DNA from 3 places in the Virgibacillus byunsanensis genome. Region 3 is predicted to be linked to each of the others. Evidence: riboswitches for the same ligand, from Rfam matches in the RefSeq annotation. Region 3 holds a riboswitch; each other region holds the start of a gene.
The links. Region 3 has a riboswitch for cyclic di-GMP ahead of ACFQ3N_RS16655 (YolD-like family protein). Riboswitches for the same ligand answer to the same signal wherever they lie in the genome.

Region 1 (5,444 bases), on a different contig from region 3:
TCTGGTTCAGATTCATCATGTATAAAGCTCTCCCCCAATAAATCAGGTGCTACTGCGTAAGAAAACGTGTAATTATTATCGTATAAATATTTATCATCAAAATGGAATGTATAATTTACTTTACCAAACAGTCTTTTGTTTGCAGTTACTTCGCCAATCACTACTTCCCAATCCCCAACATTACGATATAGGGTTAAACTGGTGCTCTCTGTTAGAAGCGGACTGATTTCCGCTTCATTTTCCAGCCCAAACTTTTCCACAAATAAACCTGGGTGATGTGTCTCTACTAACGTTGAAACCAGGCGATTAAATTCGGCTTCTTTACCTGACATATCGTAATAAACACTTACTGGTATTATATAAAGTAAATAAAGAAATCCGATAATAAAAAGCGTTCGTAAAACAGTCAAACTAATGGAAAGCCGTGTACGCCAAACTAACTTTTTCGCACTTTTTTTATCCACTTGTTCTTCATTTTTTTCATCCCACTCTGTTAGAACGTCATCATTCTTCATACTCATAACCACCTTTTTTCTGTTGATCATAATATCGAAATTTCTCACGAGCACGGTGCAGTGTTACCTTTACCTGGCTTTCTGTTAGATTCATAGCAGTAGTTAATTCTTTATATGTAAACCCTTGAATTTCCCGCAAATAGATGATAGTCCTCATTCGTTCGGGAAGTTGCTTCATTACTGCTTCAAGCTCCTGTTGCCGCGTTTTTTTCTCGAATTGTAGTTCAGGATTACCTAAGTTACTGATCGATTCATGTTTTATTTGGATCTGTTCGATCATCTGCTGTTCCGATTTGGATTTCCTTGTCCAGTCAATAAATAGATTACGAGCCACCTTAAAAAGCCATGCTCTCGCCTGAATCATATCTTTGACCTGCAATGAAACCATCGCACGGTAAAACGTCTCCTGTAAAAGCTCCTCTGCTATTTGTTCATTCCTGCTCATTTGAAGCAAATATCGATAAAGTGGAAGCTGATACTGCTCAAACAACTTCGAAAATATGTACTTTTTAGAAACAGCTTCCACCTCCCTTTATATATATAGAAACGAAACAACACATTAATTGTTACAATAAATTTTAATTTTTAAGGCTGTTTTCTCAAAGATAGTTTTTTTGCCACAATAGATGTAAACTGCGACGTAACTTGATGTGACGGTTAACCTACCGCTACGGAAATACACTTCGCTTTCACCCATCCGGGTACAAGTGCGACATCTGCTTCGTTTCACTGCGCAGTGTCTTCTACCCGTGGGAGGCTGATGAGCCTCCTCGAGCTAACGCTCTGCGGGTCTCAACTAGGCCTCTGCTCCCACATAAGGAAAGCTACATAGCTAGACATCGCACGCAGAAAATCGGTTTGTATTTTCAAGGAGTCTACGTGTATTTCCTCCGCTGTTATTTCTGTTACTGTCGTGGGATTGTATTAGTATTAATAGAACCCCTTACCAGTCAGGGTGAGCGGAGGGCGGTGACTCCTGCGGGAACAGCACGTGTCTGAAGACACCGAAGCGGTGGTTTTCCGCATCGGAGGCTGAAGCCGTGCCCGCGGAAAGCATCCGCCCGTAGCGATCCCAGACGGCGACAATAGCACTCGTTCTTAGAAATAAGCCTAAAGTTACGTCGCAGGTTACATCAACTATGATGTTTAAAGAGTAGCTAAATTTATGAAATGATCTTGTGCTGGAGCTGGACGCTGCTTACACAGTCAATAAATTATCTACAGACTCCAGGTTTAATAAAGTACAAAGAAAACAGTGTATTCCACGCAGATGACAATAGAAAACCATCCAATCTTTAAACATGCGCAAGTGGACAAGAATGAAGGAAATACATATTATAATATTATACATTCCATATTAAGATGTTTGCTAAGATTGTAAACTGATCGAAGTTAGAATATATTAAACTAAAAAGGAGTTGAATATTATGGCAGATAAAGAGCAGGAGAAGAAAGAGCAAGAACGATTCACACAAACATTTGAACAGATTAACATAACTCATAACCCAAATGCTGATAAATCCGATAATAGAGAAGAATAATTTAAAGCATTATGAAAGAAAAAACAATTAATTAACAATGATTAATTCATTAGGAATGAAGCCTAGGATACAATTTACATTAAAAGCATCGGGGCATTTAACGTCCATATTACCATTCGTAAAACTAATACTTAGCTTTCTGTTAGATTCATAACAGTAGTTATTTCTGGTTATGCAAACATCTTCTGTAAATAGATAATCGCCCTTTTTCGTTCGGTGCCCTCCCTTTATGTATCGGTAAAGGTTACATTAAATTAGAAAAACAAAAAAACCGCTAGCATTTAGCTTAACGGTCTAGATCATGCTTAGTTATCTTGTTTACTACGCCATTTATTGAATTCGAGATATTCTTTAAACTGTTCCTTTGTTACCCCTGAATTCATTGCTTCTTGTACAATTTTCAACCACTCATTATCTAGTTCTTCAATTTCCATCAATTTATCTTCTCGAATCAGTTCGTTTACGGAAACATTTAGTACTTTACTAATTTTTTCGATAAACTGGATCGATGGATTGGTTTGAAGATTTCGTTCAATAGAACTTAGATATGATTTTGCTACACCAGCTTTTTCTGCCAATTCAGAGATTGACATCTTTTTATCTTGTCGTAATTGTTTTATTTTTTCACCGATCAAGTCCACACACCCTCTCTATTTAATGCGAATTATATCACAAAATGGTGTGTGGTTCTATATAGAGCACATAAAAAACCTAAAAATTTATTCACTTTTCTCTGTACCTGTTAAAAATAGGTGGACTTCCTCTACACTTAATCCTATTGTCTTCGCTTCTTTTACCAATTTAATCCACTCGTAATCAAGCCCAACATGATATACCGTTTTCTCCATACTTTCTCGTCCCCCATTTAGTTTCCAGGAAATCCAGCCATCATTGCTATGAAGCTTTAGACCTGTGACTTTGCGCCCCTACTTTTCAATAGGTATGCCTTTTTCTAAGAAAATATGATTATTTCATAAGACTATTATACTGGAAAATAAGCAAATTTTGGATGTCTTGTTTTGTCATTTCGCAACTAGTTTTGTAAAAATTCAAACATTTCATTATAAACTTTCTCTTTCTTGTTAAACTTGCTGTCTATCTAAAGTTTTAGTTTTCCTTTGTTTGATGGTGATTAGTGCCATACTGATTGCAAAAAGAATAAAACCTATTAATAGGAAATTAAATGTATTAGTTGCCGTATTTGGAAGTACTGCTCCATCTTTATTACTACCAACCATTCCGTCGTCACTTAGTTCATCATTAGATGATGCTTCCTCTATTTCCTCTGATCCCTTTGCATTGAAAGAAAAGTTAAATGTTGCATCTAAGCCTTGAAACGCATTTCCTAAGTGATCTGGAAATCGAACTGTAAGACTTAGCTCTTCTTCACTCGATGGAGCTAACTTCCTAGCTGGGATTTTTTCATATTCCGCAAGTTTTCCGTTATATAGCTCCTTGTTGTCATCACTAACTTCTAACATTAATTCATTGAACAATTTCTCTGATCCGCTATTCTCTATAGATATATGATACTCAAATTCCATTTCACCATTATTTTGTACATCAACAGTTCTTGGTGCCCAGTCTCCTGGTTTCATGTTATCTACATGAAATAAAACCTCTTCAGATAAAGTGTTAATTGATATTTTTTGTTTTTCTTCAGCAGTTACTGTCAAACTTGGCACAAATAAAGTAAATAAAACACTACTTACCATTATAAAAACAATTATTATCTTTCTCATAAGCATCTTCCTCAAAATAAGACTTAGATTTTCAAACGAGTTATTTAGCTTCGGCTATCTCTTTTGTATTCTTATTCTCTAGACCCCTAAGCGTACCCCACATCGTAATTACCGAATACCCAAATATCAACATACCAGGTAAAATTAATAATATGGCATTCCCTTGTGGTGACTGAGCAAAGTTGTTCAAATAACCAATATAAGGAATTGTAAAACCGCTATATACCGCTACTACATTTTCAGCTAACACAGGACTTGAGTCCACAGCATTGTTGTTGTCACCTTTTGTTGTATAAAGAACCCCATTATCAGTCGTAGTTGACTCTGTAATTCGGTGAGTAATTAATCTATTTTCTGTTTCCAGGAAGGTAATGACATCACCTTTTTGAAAGTTTACCCTCTCATCCCCTGAAACAGTGTTTACAGCAATAATGGATCCTGTTTGAATTCCCGGCTCCATCGAACCCGATAAAACTGTTTTCAGTTGATAGCCAAAAATTTCAGGTTCTTCTCCAGATAGTTTCGTAAAGACCACCATTAACGCCACACTTACAAGTAAAATCATAAGCACAGTTGTTATAAGACGGTTAGCCCATTTTAGGATTTTATCCCACCTCATCTTCATCACCGTCCTGTTCACTAGTTGGACCAGTGTACTCGTCTGTTTCACTTTCGTTTTCTTCCTGGTTAGTTGATTGATTCTCATCTACCTTTTCTGATGCATCTACTTCTTCATCAGTGGGTTCTACTGCTATTTCATTTGTAGATTCATTGGGTTGTTGTTCATCATTATTTTGGTGGCCTTTAGGGCAATTAACTTTGACCTTTTCACTCCACACTTTTTCCTCACCTGAATGCTCATTCGTTTGATAAGCCGAAAATCTATAAAACCCGTGATTATTTGCTTCAAAAGATAGTTTAGCTGTTTCTCCTATTTTCAATACATTAATAATTCCATCTCGATCTGACAGTTTCTCCATTTCTCCATCTTCTGGATTGCCTACTTTTGAATAATACACTTCATATTTACTATCACTTTGCATATCACCTTCACCAATATTTTTAATCTCTGTCTCTATTGTTTTAGGTCCAGGCTCACATGCATGATAATGATTCTGATTTCCCTTAAATGTAAATTCCAACCAGCTTCCATCCCTTTGCTCATGATCTGAACCCCAGGTACCTGCATAAATCTTGGAACTCGTATCTTCTGTGTCTGTGAAATAAGCAGTAGTATCAGAAGTTAAGAGTGCGATAGAAAAAAACATTAAATACCCTATCATTAAAAATTTACCTACTAGTGACATTTGATGAACTCTCGTTCTATGAGTTCTTATACGCTTTCTCCTCATACTAATCTCCACCTTTTTAAAGAGGACTGTTTTCATTCGGTTTAAATGGCAGGAAGGAGAATAATCCTCACTTCCTACTTTTTTCTAAACAATTACTCAACTGTTTGGCTTGCAACAAATTTCCAATCTAATTCCATTTTATTTCCTTGATATTGGTTCTGATCGTCATCACTCTCTATAAACGCAAACACAACATCAATATTTGCTATCTCGTCCACTTCAAAATTTTTAATGATATCAAAATCTTCCAAGTCATCTAGTGTTGTTTCTGTTATCAACTCTTCATCGTTTACT
Region 2 (5,444 bases), on a different contig from region 3:
AGATCAAGAGATTATTAGTGTAGCAGAACATTATGGCTGTGAGGTACCATTTAAAAGACCACAAGAGATGGCATTAGATGAAACACCAGGATTAGATCCGGTTCTTCATGCTATAGATAATTTACCGAATTATGATTATGTTGTGCTATTACAACCAACCTCGCCTTTAAGAAATGTTCATGATATTGACCAAGCAATTAAAAAATGTGAACTAAATAGTGGTATTGCTGTAGTTTCTGTCACAGAGTCTAGTAAGAATCCTTTTTGGACGTATAAACTTGATAGTAAGGAAATCATGATACCTTTAATGGATATTAATGGGATCCCAGCCCGTAGACAAGATGCACCAAAATCATTTGTATTAAATGGAGCAGTATATGTGACAAAAACGGATACTCTTAAAGAAGAAAATTCTTTTTTACAAAAAGAGATTATTGCTTATGTAATGCCGAGTGAAAGATCTTTAGATATTGATAGTGAGTTGGATTTTAAGATTTGTGAGATTATGATTAGAGAGGAAATGTTGTAATAATTAATCGTTTTGTCGTATAGAAGAAACCGGCTATTGTGTCGGTTTCTTTATTTTATTTTAGTATTAGTTTTTAACGTATACTTTACAATCTCCAAACATGCCATTCAGAGTCAAACTTTTAAAAAATAAAATAGCACCCTTTGACATCCCACCCAAAACTAACTATAATGAAAGCTTGCGCATCTAAGATAAAAACATGAGGTGAAGAAAAGTGAAGAAATTTTTATCAACGAAGATGGGATTCTTCGCGGTGGCTTTCGTTCTTTTTTGGATAAAAACGTATGTGATATATAAAGCTGAATTTAGCTTAGGTGTTAATAATGGGATGCAGGAGTTTCTATTGTTCGTTAATCCTATTAGTTCGGGTTTGATTTTCCTTGGACTGGCATTATTTGCTAAGGGGAAGAGAGCGGGAATATGGATTATTATAATAGATTCGATTTTAACTTTTTTGATGTATGCTAATGTTGTTTTTTACCGATTTAACAGTGACTTTATTACGATTCCGACACTGATGCAAACTAGTAATTTTGGTAGTGTTGGTGGTAGTATTGCAGATTTAACAAAAGTTCATGATCTGTTGTATACGCTTGATATACTGTTATTGCTTGTCTTATTTATTAAGCTGCGATCCAATTGGTCTATGGAAAGAATGCAATTGCGTAAACCGTTAGTTATTTTATGTACAGGTGTTATTGCATTTACGATTAATCTTGGGCTTGCTGAAGCGGATCGTCCACAGTTGTTAGAGCGTACTTTTGACCGTAATTATGTGGTGAAATATCTGGGAACTTATAACTTTATTATTTATGACGCGATTCAAAGTGCCCAGTCGTCGACACAACGTGTATTAGCAGATAGTGATGATATTACAGTAGTTGAGAACTATACGAAAAATAAATTTGCCGAGCCAAATGAAGAATATTTTGGTAAAGGAAAAGGAAAAAATGTGATTAAGATCCACCTGGAATCATTCCAGTCTTTCTTAATTGATTATGAATTACATGGAGAGGAAGTAACTCCGTTTATTAATTCGCTTGTGAATGATAAAAGTAAGGACTTTACGTATTTTGATAACTTTTTCCATCAGACAGAACAAGGGAAAACGGCTGATGCCGAGTTGACAACAGATACGTCTCTGTATGGCTTGCCTCAAGGGGCTGCATTTGTAACGAATGGAGATAATACTTTTCAGGCGTTACCTGCTATTTTGAACCAGCAGCAGGGTCATACTAGTGCTGTATTCCATGGTGATGATAAATCGTTCTGGAATCGGGATGAGGTTTATAAATATATGGGTATTGATGAGTTCTATGACTCTAGTTATTATGATATGAGCTATGGAAATGTTATCAATTATGGCTTGAAAGATAAGCCGTTTTTTGAAGAATCCATGCCAATTCTAGAAGATATGGAAGAACCATTTTACGCGCATATGATGACTTTGACACATCACCATCCTTATTTGATTGATGAAGAGGATGCGACAATAGAACCTGCCGGAACGGGTGATGGTTCTGTAGACCGTTATTTCCAAACGGCCCGTTATTTGGATGAGTCTCTGGAGCAATTCTTTAAGGACTTAAAGGAATCAGGCTTATATGAGGACTCGATCATTATGATATATGGGGACCATTATGGTATTTCGGATAACCATAACCGGGCCATGAGTGAGATTATTGGCGAGGAGATTACGCCTAAGAAAAACGCTGATTTACAGCGTGTTCCATTTATAATTCGTGTTCCTGGTATGGAAGGTCAAGGTACTAATCATGAGTATTCTAGCTTAATCGATGTCATGCCAACGATGCTGCATTTAATGGGTATTGATGCACAGGATTATATCCAGTTCGGTACAGATATGTTTTCTGAAGACCATAAAGGTTTCGTCCCTTTCCGTAGTGGTGAGTTTATGACAGAGGATTACAGTTACGTTAACGATACGTTTTATGATAGTGAAACAGATGAAGAAATAGAAGAACCAACAGAAGAGATGAAGAAACAGAAAGAACAAGTGATGCATGAGCTTGAACTTTCAGACCAAGTGTTACTTGGAGACCTTCTACGTTTCTATACACCTAATGAAGAATGGGAGCCTGTTGATCCTAAGCAATATTTCTACGGTAAAGAGAAAAACGAAAATAACTAATATCTTAAAAGTGCTGACATGAATGTGTCAGTACTTTTTTTGGTAGTAAAGAAAGTATCTACAGAAACGGCGACGTCCAGTGCAAGCACCCAGACACTCAGGACATAGCAGTTCGACTCACACTACGCGATCTGCATATGCTTGTCGTGTCTTCAAGGCATTTGCACTTTTGTTGGCAGGTAAGAAAGTATAAAACTTCCTTATCTGCATAAGTGCAACTAGGCCATTCGCTATAAAGGCTTGGCGAATGCCAAGTTTTCTAATGAGGAATTTGTACTCACTTGTTAAACTTTTTGCCCTTTCTTGTCGATATAAAGGAATGAAACTTAACTAAATAGGAAAGAAAAAGGCAAACTATTTGAAAGAATAGGACGCAAAGCTTAGGGTCTAAGGTTATATAACTATGATCGCCTAGTTACCAGTTTAAGATTTTTGTATGTGTCTTTTAATGGCAGTTCCAAAAAGGGAATTGTCTTTTTTAGTAGATTAGGAAAGTATAAAACTTTCTTATCTACATAAGTGCAACTAAGGCTTTCACCATTAAGGCTTGGTGATAAGGCAAATTTTCTAGTAAAAGGGGGCTAATAGATGGATAAAACATCGATAATTGGGGTCTTAGTAGGGTTTATTGCAATTGGTTTAGGTATGGTATTGAAAGGTGTCGGGTTTGGGGCTTTACTAAATCCTGCAGCTATTCTAATTATTTTTTTAGGAACTGCTGCATCTGTTTGTATTGCTTTTCCTATGAGCACACTTAAAAATGTACCTGCACTGTTCAAGATAATTTTTAAGGAAGATAAAAGCAATAATATTAAGGATATTATTACAATGTTTACAAAATGGGCGGACATAACTAGGAGAGAGGGGATATTGGCGCTTGAAAGTGAAATGGATGATGTAACGGATACGTATTTAACTTCAGGGGTTCAGTTGGTCGTAGATGGACAATCGTCAGATTTTATTCAAGACGTAATGCTAGAAAAAATTGATGCAATGGAAGAAAGGCACTATAAAGGCATTTCTATTTTTACGCAGGCTGGTACATATGCTCCCACGTTAGGTGTTTTAGGGGCAGTTATTGGATTAATTGCCGCACTTGGTAATATGAGTGATTTAGATAAGTTAGGAAGTGCTATATCTGCTGCTTTTATTGCGACTTTATTTGGGATTTTTACTGGTTATGTTTTATGGCATCCATTTGCAAATAAATTAAAAGAGAAATCGAAACAAGAGGTATTATTGAAACAGATTATGTTAGAAGGACTTCTTTCGATAACGAATGGTGATTCTCCACAAGTCATTAAGGATAAATTAGGTTCTTATTTACCTTCAAAAGAGTTGGAAATGATGGTTGAGGAGGAAGTTGATGAGAAAAAAGAAACAGCGTAAAGATTCTCATATTGATGAAACCTGGTTATTGCCTTATTCAGACATGCTAACCCTTTTAGTGGCATTATTCATTATTTTATTTGCAATGAGTGAGATAGACACACAAAAGTATAAAGAACTTACCAGGGTATTTAATAATGAATTTTCAGGTGGAGACGGGATCTTAGAAGAAGGCTTGAACCCTGTTGAATCACCTGATGATGTTATTGTGGAGTTAGAGGAAGGGGAAAATGAAGAAGACGAAGAAATAACTGATGGTGAAAAAGAACTTATCAAATTAGAAGATCTCCAATCACAAATAAATGATTATATTTCAGAAAATAATTTGTCCGAAGTATTAGGAACAAAATTAACGGGTGAGGGATTATTTATTACGATTATGAATGACATTTCCTTTGATTCGGGAAGTGCAATCGTTAAACAAGAAGGGATTCAGATTGCAAAAGAAATATCTAATTTTCTTTATACAGATCCTGCAAACGAAATTGTGATAAGTGGTCACACGGATGATGTTCCGATACGTAACGATGAATTTTCATCAAACTGGGAATTAAGTGTTATGCGGGCAGTTAACTTTATGAGTCTCATTCTTGACAATGACGATCTCGATCCTAGAGATTTTGGTGCTAAAGGTTTTGGAGAATATAATCCTGTTGTACCTAACAATAACGAGGAAAATAGAGCAATAAATCGACGAGTAGAAGTTCTGGTACTACCTAACTATGATATAAAACCAAGTGATGAGAATAGGGAGTAACGGATTTATAAGGAGAGTGTTTTTTATGTCTGTGACCTTACAAGAGAGAAGCAAGTACATAAAAGATATACTGAATGGTACATTTACATCTTTAAAGACGGTAGTACCAATTAATCATAATGTCTCTAAGCCAAAACTATTGGAAAACCATTTAGCTATTCCGTTTGGTGTACTTATTCGTATTACTGGTGATATAAAGGGAAAATTGATATTGGCTGGAAATTCAACTATGTTTGCCTCCATTGGGGAAACCATGTTTGGTATGACATTAAAAGGAGAGCAGTAATCATCTTTTAGTGGTGAACTAACAAACATGGTTGCAGGTGGTTTATCTATCAATGTTGCCAAAAATGATAGTAATATAGTTATTACTTCTCCAACTATCATAGAGGATAATACGATGTTATTGACGTATGAAAAAGCGCTCCATGTCGCCGTGGAATTGGAAAAAGTTGGTGAAATGGAAATTTACTTCATTTTAGCAGATAGGAAAGGATAAAACTTTCCTACTGCATAAGTGCAACTAAGGCTTTCACCACAAGGTTTTGCGATAAGCCAAGTTTTCAAATATTAACATTTAATATAACCTAATTATAAACACAATTCAGAAAAGTAGA
Region 3 (5,444 bases):
TGTGGAACAAGTGAAAGCGGTGGCGATGGAGATGGTGAAACTTATTCAGTTGCAACCGATTCTAATTTCCAACCGTTTGAGTATAAGAACCCTGATACAGGTGAAATGGAAGGTTTTGATATTGAATTAATCGAAGCTATCGCAGAAGAATCCGGGTTTGACATTGAATTTGAAACAATGGAATTTGATGGGTTACTTGCTTCCATGCGAACCAGTAAAAATGATATAGGTATCGCTGGTATCTCTATTACGGAGGAGCGCGAGGAGTTCATCGATTTCTCAGACAAGTATTATGATTCTGGTTTAATCCTTGCTGTACCTGCGGATTCTGATATTGAATCAATAGAAGATGTAGGTGGATTAACAGTTGGGGCACGTCAAGGGTCTACAAGTAACGACTATTTAAAAGATAATACGGATGCTGAGGTTGAGGCATATCCAGAGATTGTAACTGCGTATATGGATTTGGAAAGAGGACGTCTGGACGCAGTGTTATATGATTTGCCAAACGTACAGTATTATATTAAAGAAAATGCTCCAGATGAATTAAAAACAGTAGGTAACGTACTAGAAGGTCAACCATATGGAATTGCATTACCAGAGGGATCTGACCTTGTTGATCCAGTTAATGAAGGGTTAGCAGCGATAAAAGAAAATGGAACTTATGCAGAGATCTATGAAAAGTGGTTCGGTACAGCACCACCTGAAACAGAATAATCAACTAAATAGACTAAAAATCAAGCGTAACAAGTCATTGCTTGTTACGCTGTTTTATTAAGGAGAGATCTAGAAGAATGATCTATACAACGTTTATGGATTCAGCATATGTTCAAAGTTTGCCATTTTTAATAGATGGCCTGAAAATTACCGTAATGATTACAGTTATTGGTCTGTTCTTTGGGATGATTATTGGATCCTTAGCTGGTTTGGGGAAACTCTCTAAAAACAAATTTATTCGAGGGTTTTGGTCGGTTTATGTCGAGGTTGTTCGAGGGACACCGATACTGGCACAAGCACTATTTCTTTATTATGGTGTTTCCGAAGATTTAATTGGCTTAAATATAACTTCCTTTACTGCAGGTGTTATTGCAATTGCAGTTAACGCCGGTGCATATATTGCTGAAATTGTCCGCGGTGCCGTATATTCTATTGATAAAGGGCAGCATGAAGCAGGACGGTCAATGGGGTTAACTGAAAATCAAACAATGCGTTATATTATTTGGCCTCAAGCTTTTAAGCGAATGATCCCCCCTCTTGGAAACCAATTTATTATTAGTTTAAAGGATACATCCGTATTTTCTGTTATCGTAGTACACGATGTCGTGTTTATGGCAAAAGAATATTACAATACTACATTTGAAATATTTGAAACACTCGTCATGGTTTGTTTACTTTACTTATGTATCACGGTGCCAACAGCACTCTATTTAAACAGACTAGAAAGGAAGCTGGATGTCTAAATGATTACAGTAAAAGAATTACACAAATCGTTCGGTGATTTAGAGGTATTAAAAGGAATTGACGCTAAAGTAGATGAGAGTGAAGTGGTGTGTGTGATAGGGCCCTCGGGCTCTGGGAAAAGTACTTTCCTTAGGTGCATCAACCTTCTTGAGGATATAACTGCAGGGGAAATTACGATTGACGGTGAAATGTTAACGGATCCCAATGTCAATATTAATGAAGTACGTTCTCAAGTAGGAATGGTATTTCAACATTTTAATCTATTTCCACATAAAACGGTTTTAGAAAATATCACGCTCGGTCCAACTAAGGTGAAGAATCTTTCTGAACAAGAAGCTAAAGACGTTGCCCTGCCACTTCTCGATAAAGTAGGATTGTCTGATAAAGCAGATGATTATCCTGATAGTCTTTCGGGTGGGCAGAAACAACGTGTGGCTATTGCTAGATCACTCGCTATGAATCCTAAAGTTATGCTGTTTGATGAGCCTACTTCTGCTCTTGACCCAGAACTTGTTGGAGATGTTCTTGAAGTAATGAAAGATTTAGCTGAAGAAGGTATGACTATGGTTGTAGTTACTCATGAAATGGGCTTTGCTAAGGAAGTGGGAGACCGTGTATTATTCATGGATGAAGGAATTATTATGGAAGAAGGGGATCCGCAACAAATTTTTGACAACCCTCAAAATCCTAGGACCCAATCATTCTTAAGTAAAATCTTATAAATTTAAACACAAAGGCAAATACTATACTTGAACTAAAAATCATAAATTGGAAAGTATAATAATAAGGTCTTTATGATGAAACTGATAAATGACTCCAGAATTGTTCTGGAGTCATTTTATCTTTAATCCCCATTGATAACTTCCATGTATAAGTGACACTGTAATGATAAATTTTGTAACATTATAAATAAATTAGCTTTTAAGGGAGTTAGGGTTTTTCAGAATAATATATAACATTATAGCTGATGTTAATGTCGTTTACACAAAGCTGCATATTCCTTTAGAGAGTACTTAATATTCATTAATAATTGCATTATCTAACCTTAGTTCGAAAATATTTTTAGATGACGGTTATGAATTTAATTGTAATGTAGAGGTTGATTAACGCCGGTAAATGTATGTGTTGAATAATGCTTTATAAACTGATAATATAAGTTAGGTTGTATAGTTATATTTACCTACAATAATCATAAATACCTACGAAAATGGCAAACTTATTGAAAAGTAAGGTCGCAAAGCCACGGGTCTAAAGTTTTTGAACTATGATCGCCGGGTCGCCGAAAAAGGTTGGATAAAACATTAATAGTTTATTATGTTTCTACATAATTTAACAAATTAAGTCCACCATTTTTGGTGGGCTATTTTTATGTATAATTCCGTACATGATGAAGAAGGGTGTTTATATGAAATGTAGATAGATGCGAGAGGCTTAAGAACAACTAATTTAAATAAAAGAGGAATGAAGAAATGTTTAATTATCATGGGGACAGTAGGCGATACAGTGTATTATTTTTACCCTATCAACGAAATTCTGATAAGAAAAATCTTGTAAGAGATGAAGGTCAATTACTTAATATTAACAGTGCATTAGTCCGTGCTATTCGAGAAAACTTATTAATAGAAGTAAAATACTACGCATATCATAATCCTAAAATAGCCATTGGGAAGATAGCCCATGTAGATAATACACTTCAGATTATTCAGATAGAAAGTGAGAATACAATTGATATTAACATGGATGATGTTGTGGGCATAAAGACATATAAATTTGCGTAATATGTGGGAGCTTCAAGATTCGATCCAATGCGAATCTTTTTTAGAGGAGCCTGTAGATAATTATTGACTGTGTAAGCCGTGTCCAGCTCCAGCGCCTTTGTTCTGTGTATAAAGGAGCAAAAACGGCTCCAGTTTCCCAGAGCTGTTTCTGTTATTTACCGTATTGCACCATGTGGAAGGATCGCATGTACACCTTTCACACCGTTTACAACCTGTGTAATGTGCAGATCAACAGTAGCACTGGCTAAAGCGGTTGCTTCTTTTTTAGTTATGTTGTGGAATTGTTGGATCAGTAGGATCATTTCATCAAGCGCTACAGCAGTTGCTTCATTTAAATCTTCATGGAATCCAAATGTTATCCATCCACTAGGTGTCATTGCCCTTGGTGTATTTAATTTCACATCATCTCTAAGGTTTAACGTAATATCCACCAAGTCCATTGGACATTCGATAGCAGTTCCTGAGACCTCACCATCACCTTGGGCAGCATGTCCATCCCCAACGGAAAATAATGCCTCATCAACTGAGATCGGCAAAAATAGACTGCTCCCTCGTACTAGCTCTTTACAATCAATATTTCCACCACAATTGCGAGGCGGGGCTGTTGTGTGGATGCCAGGTTCTGCTGGTGCTACACCCATTAAACCCATAAATGGTTGCAGGCCAACCTGGAATTGCCTTTCACCAATATGGCTACTTCCTACCATAGTAGTTGGACTTAGCTCCCAGTCAAGTTGAATTTTCTCTGTATCTGTTAAGCCTAGCTTTTCATTTTGCCAGCTTTTGAATCCTCCAGACCAGTTTTGTCCATACCATCCAGGAACAATGTCATTCAACTTAACTTCTAGCACCATACCAGGTTTTGCACCCCGTATTGCAATTGGTCCAATTATGGGGTGACCAGGTTTTTCTTCATTTTCCCTAGAGGTAAAAAACGTTCGCTCTTTTCCCTTTGATGGAGAGTAACCCCACTGAATATCCAGTGTTGTTAATCGAACAGAATCACCTGAATCAATTGTCAAGATAGATTGATAGTCTTTGCTGAAAGATCCGTGGAAGTTTTGTTTGTCTAATTTCAAATTATGTATCAATGATTGTGCCACTCCTTGTAAGTTTAATCTGTAATACAGTAATTTTATCATGAGATGATCATTGTTGTTAGTATAGTTTATTCGTTGATGATAAAATAATAGTAATGATAAACACGAAAGGAACTGTATTATGTACCTAAGTATACAGGAAACAGCGGAATTTTTATCTACAGAAGAATCAAAAATTAAAGCACTTATTGTAAATAATCGCATTCGTGCTATTTACGATGGTGAACAGTACCTTGTTAATAAGGAACAGTTTACTACACATCTTGAGCAAGTTGAGAAATACCGTAAAATGATTCAGGATTATCTCAATGAGCCTATTCCAGAAGATATTGACGTAAAGGATGAGGATTAGATTTGCATGTAGATTAAATAAACTTTATGTTAAGTACAAGTATACGCAGTATTTTTTTAAATAGAGGAGTTTTAATAAATGCCTAAAAAACATCGAACAACAAACAAGAAAATAGCTAACTCTCTTATATATACAGTGGAAGAACAATCAGAATTACTTCCTTTTTTATTAAAGTCGATGTCAAATCGTAGTCGGAATTCAGTTAAATCCATTCTTACACGTGGACAGGTTACCATTGATGACCATATTGAAACACAGCACAATTATGTCCTAGAACCAGGACAGACAGTGACCATTTTAAAAAATAAGGAAGCAGTAAAAGAAAGTGCCTTAATCGGGATGTCCATCCTTTATGAAGATGATGATATTATCGTGATCAAGAAAGAAGCTGGGTTACTTTCCATTGCAACAGAGAAAGAAAAACATCGAACAGCACTTCATCAATTAATGGAGCATGTTCGTCTAGAAAACCCACAAAACAGAGTTTTTGTCGTTCATCGACTAGATAAAGATACATCCGGGGTTATGATGTTTGCTAAAAGTGAACAAGTAAAGCGCAAATTACAAGACGCTTGGAAGGAAAATGTAAAAGAACGCACGTATGTTGCACTCGTTGAAGGGGAAGTAAAGAAACAAAAAGGTTATATTTCATCGTGGTTAAAAGAGAGTACTACGCATTTAGTGTATTCAAGCCCTAACAAATATGATGGACAGCATGCAATCACACATTATAAATTGCTGCAATCCAATAAG

Region 1: another riboswitch for cyclic di-GMP. It lies ahead of ACFQ3N_RS16370 (anti-repressor SinI family protein); the one in region 3 lies ahead of ACFQ3N_RS16655 (YolD-like family protein).
Region 2: another riboswitch for cyclic di-GMP. It lies ahead of motA (flagellar motor stator protein MotA); the one in region 3 lies ahead of ACFQ3N_RS16655 (YolD-like family protein).

Annotation. Positions count from the first base shown of each region.
Region 1 covers NZ_JBHTKJ010000052.1:14,524-19,967, reverse strand. The annotation lists gene ACFQ3N_RS16385 (anti sigma factor C-terminal domain-containing protein) at 1-515, opposite strand, end outside; gene ACFQ3N_RS16380 (RNA polymerase sigma factor) at 505-1,041, opposite strand; gene ACFQ3N_RS16375 (helix-turn-helix domain-containing protein) at 2,362-2,691, opposite strand; gene ACFQ3N_RS16370 (anti-repressor SinI family protein) at 2,776-2,904, opposite strand; cyclic di-GMP riboswitch class I at 2,929-3,013, opposite strand; gene ACFQ3N_RS16365 (LPXTG cell wall anchor domain-containing protein) at 3,139-3,798, opposite strand; gene sipW (signal peptidase I SipW) at 3,839-4,417, opposite strand; gene tapA (amyloid fiber anchoring/assembly protein TapA) at 4,404-5,150, opposite strand; gene ACFQ3N_RS16350 (TasA family protein) at 5,243-5,444, opposite strand, start outside.
Region 2 covers NZ_JBHTKJ010000003.1:25,939-31,382, reverse strand. The annotation lists gene ACFQ3N_RS01285 (acylneuraminate cytidylyltransferase family protein) at 1-529, shown strand, start outside; gene ACFQ3N_RS01280 (LTA synthase family protein) at 744-2,681, shown strand; cyclic di-GMP riboswitch class I at 3,020-3,104, shown strand; gene motA (flagellar motor stator protein MotA) at 3,270-4,070, shown strand; gene motB (flagellar motor protein MotB) at 4,048-4,827, shown strand; gene ACFQ3N_RS01265 (hypothetical protein) at 4,853-5,113, shown strand; gene ACFQ3N_RS01260 (hypothetical protein) at 5,141-5,326, shown strand.
Region 3 covers NZ_JBHTKJ010000053.1:48,942-54,385, reverse strand. The annotation lists gene ACFQ3N_RS16670 (transporter substrate-binding domain-containing protein) at 1-717, shown strand, start outside; gene ACFQ3N_RS16665 (amino acid ABC transporter permease) at 795-1,460, shown strand; gene ACFQ3N_RS16660 (amino acid ABC transporter ATP-binding protein) at 1,461-2,183, shown strand; cyclic di-GMP riboswitch class I at 2,661-2,745, shown strand; gene ACFQ3N_RS16655 (YolD-like family protein) at 2,931-3,239, shown strand; gene ACFQ3N_RS16650 (acetamidase/formamidase family protein) at 3,395-4,330, opposite strand; gene ACFQ3N_RS16645 (excisionase family DNA-binding protein) at 4,461-4,691, shown strand; gene ACFQ3N_RS16640 (RluA family pseudouridine synthase) at 4,770-5,444, shown strand, end outside.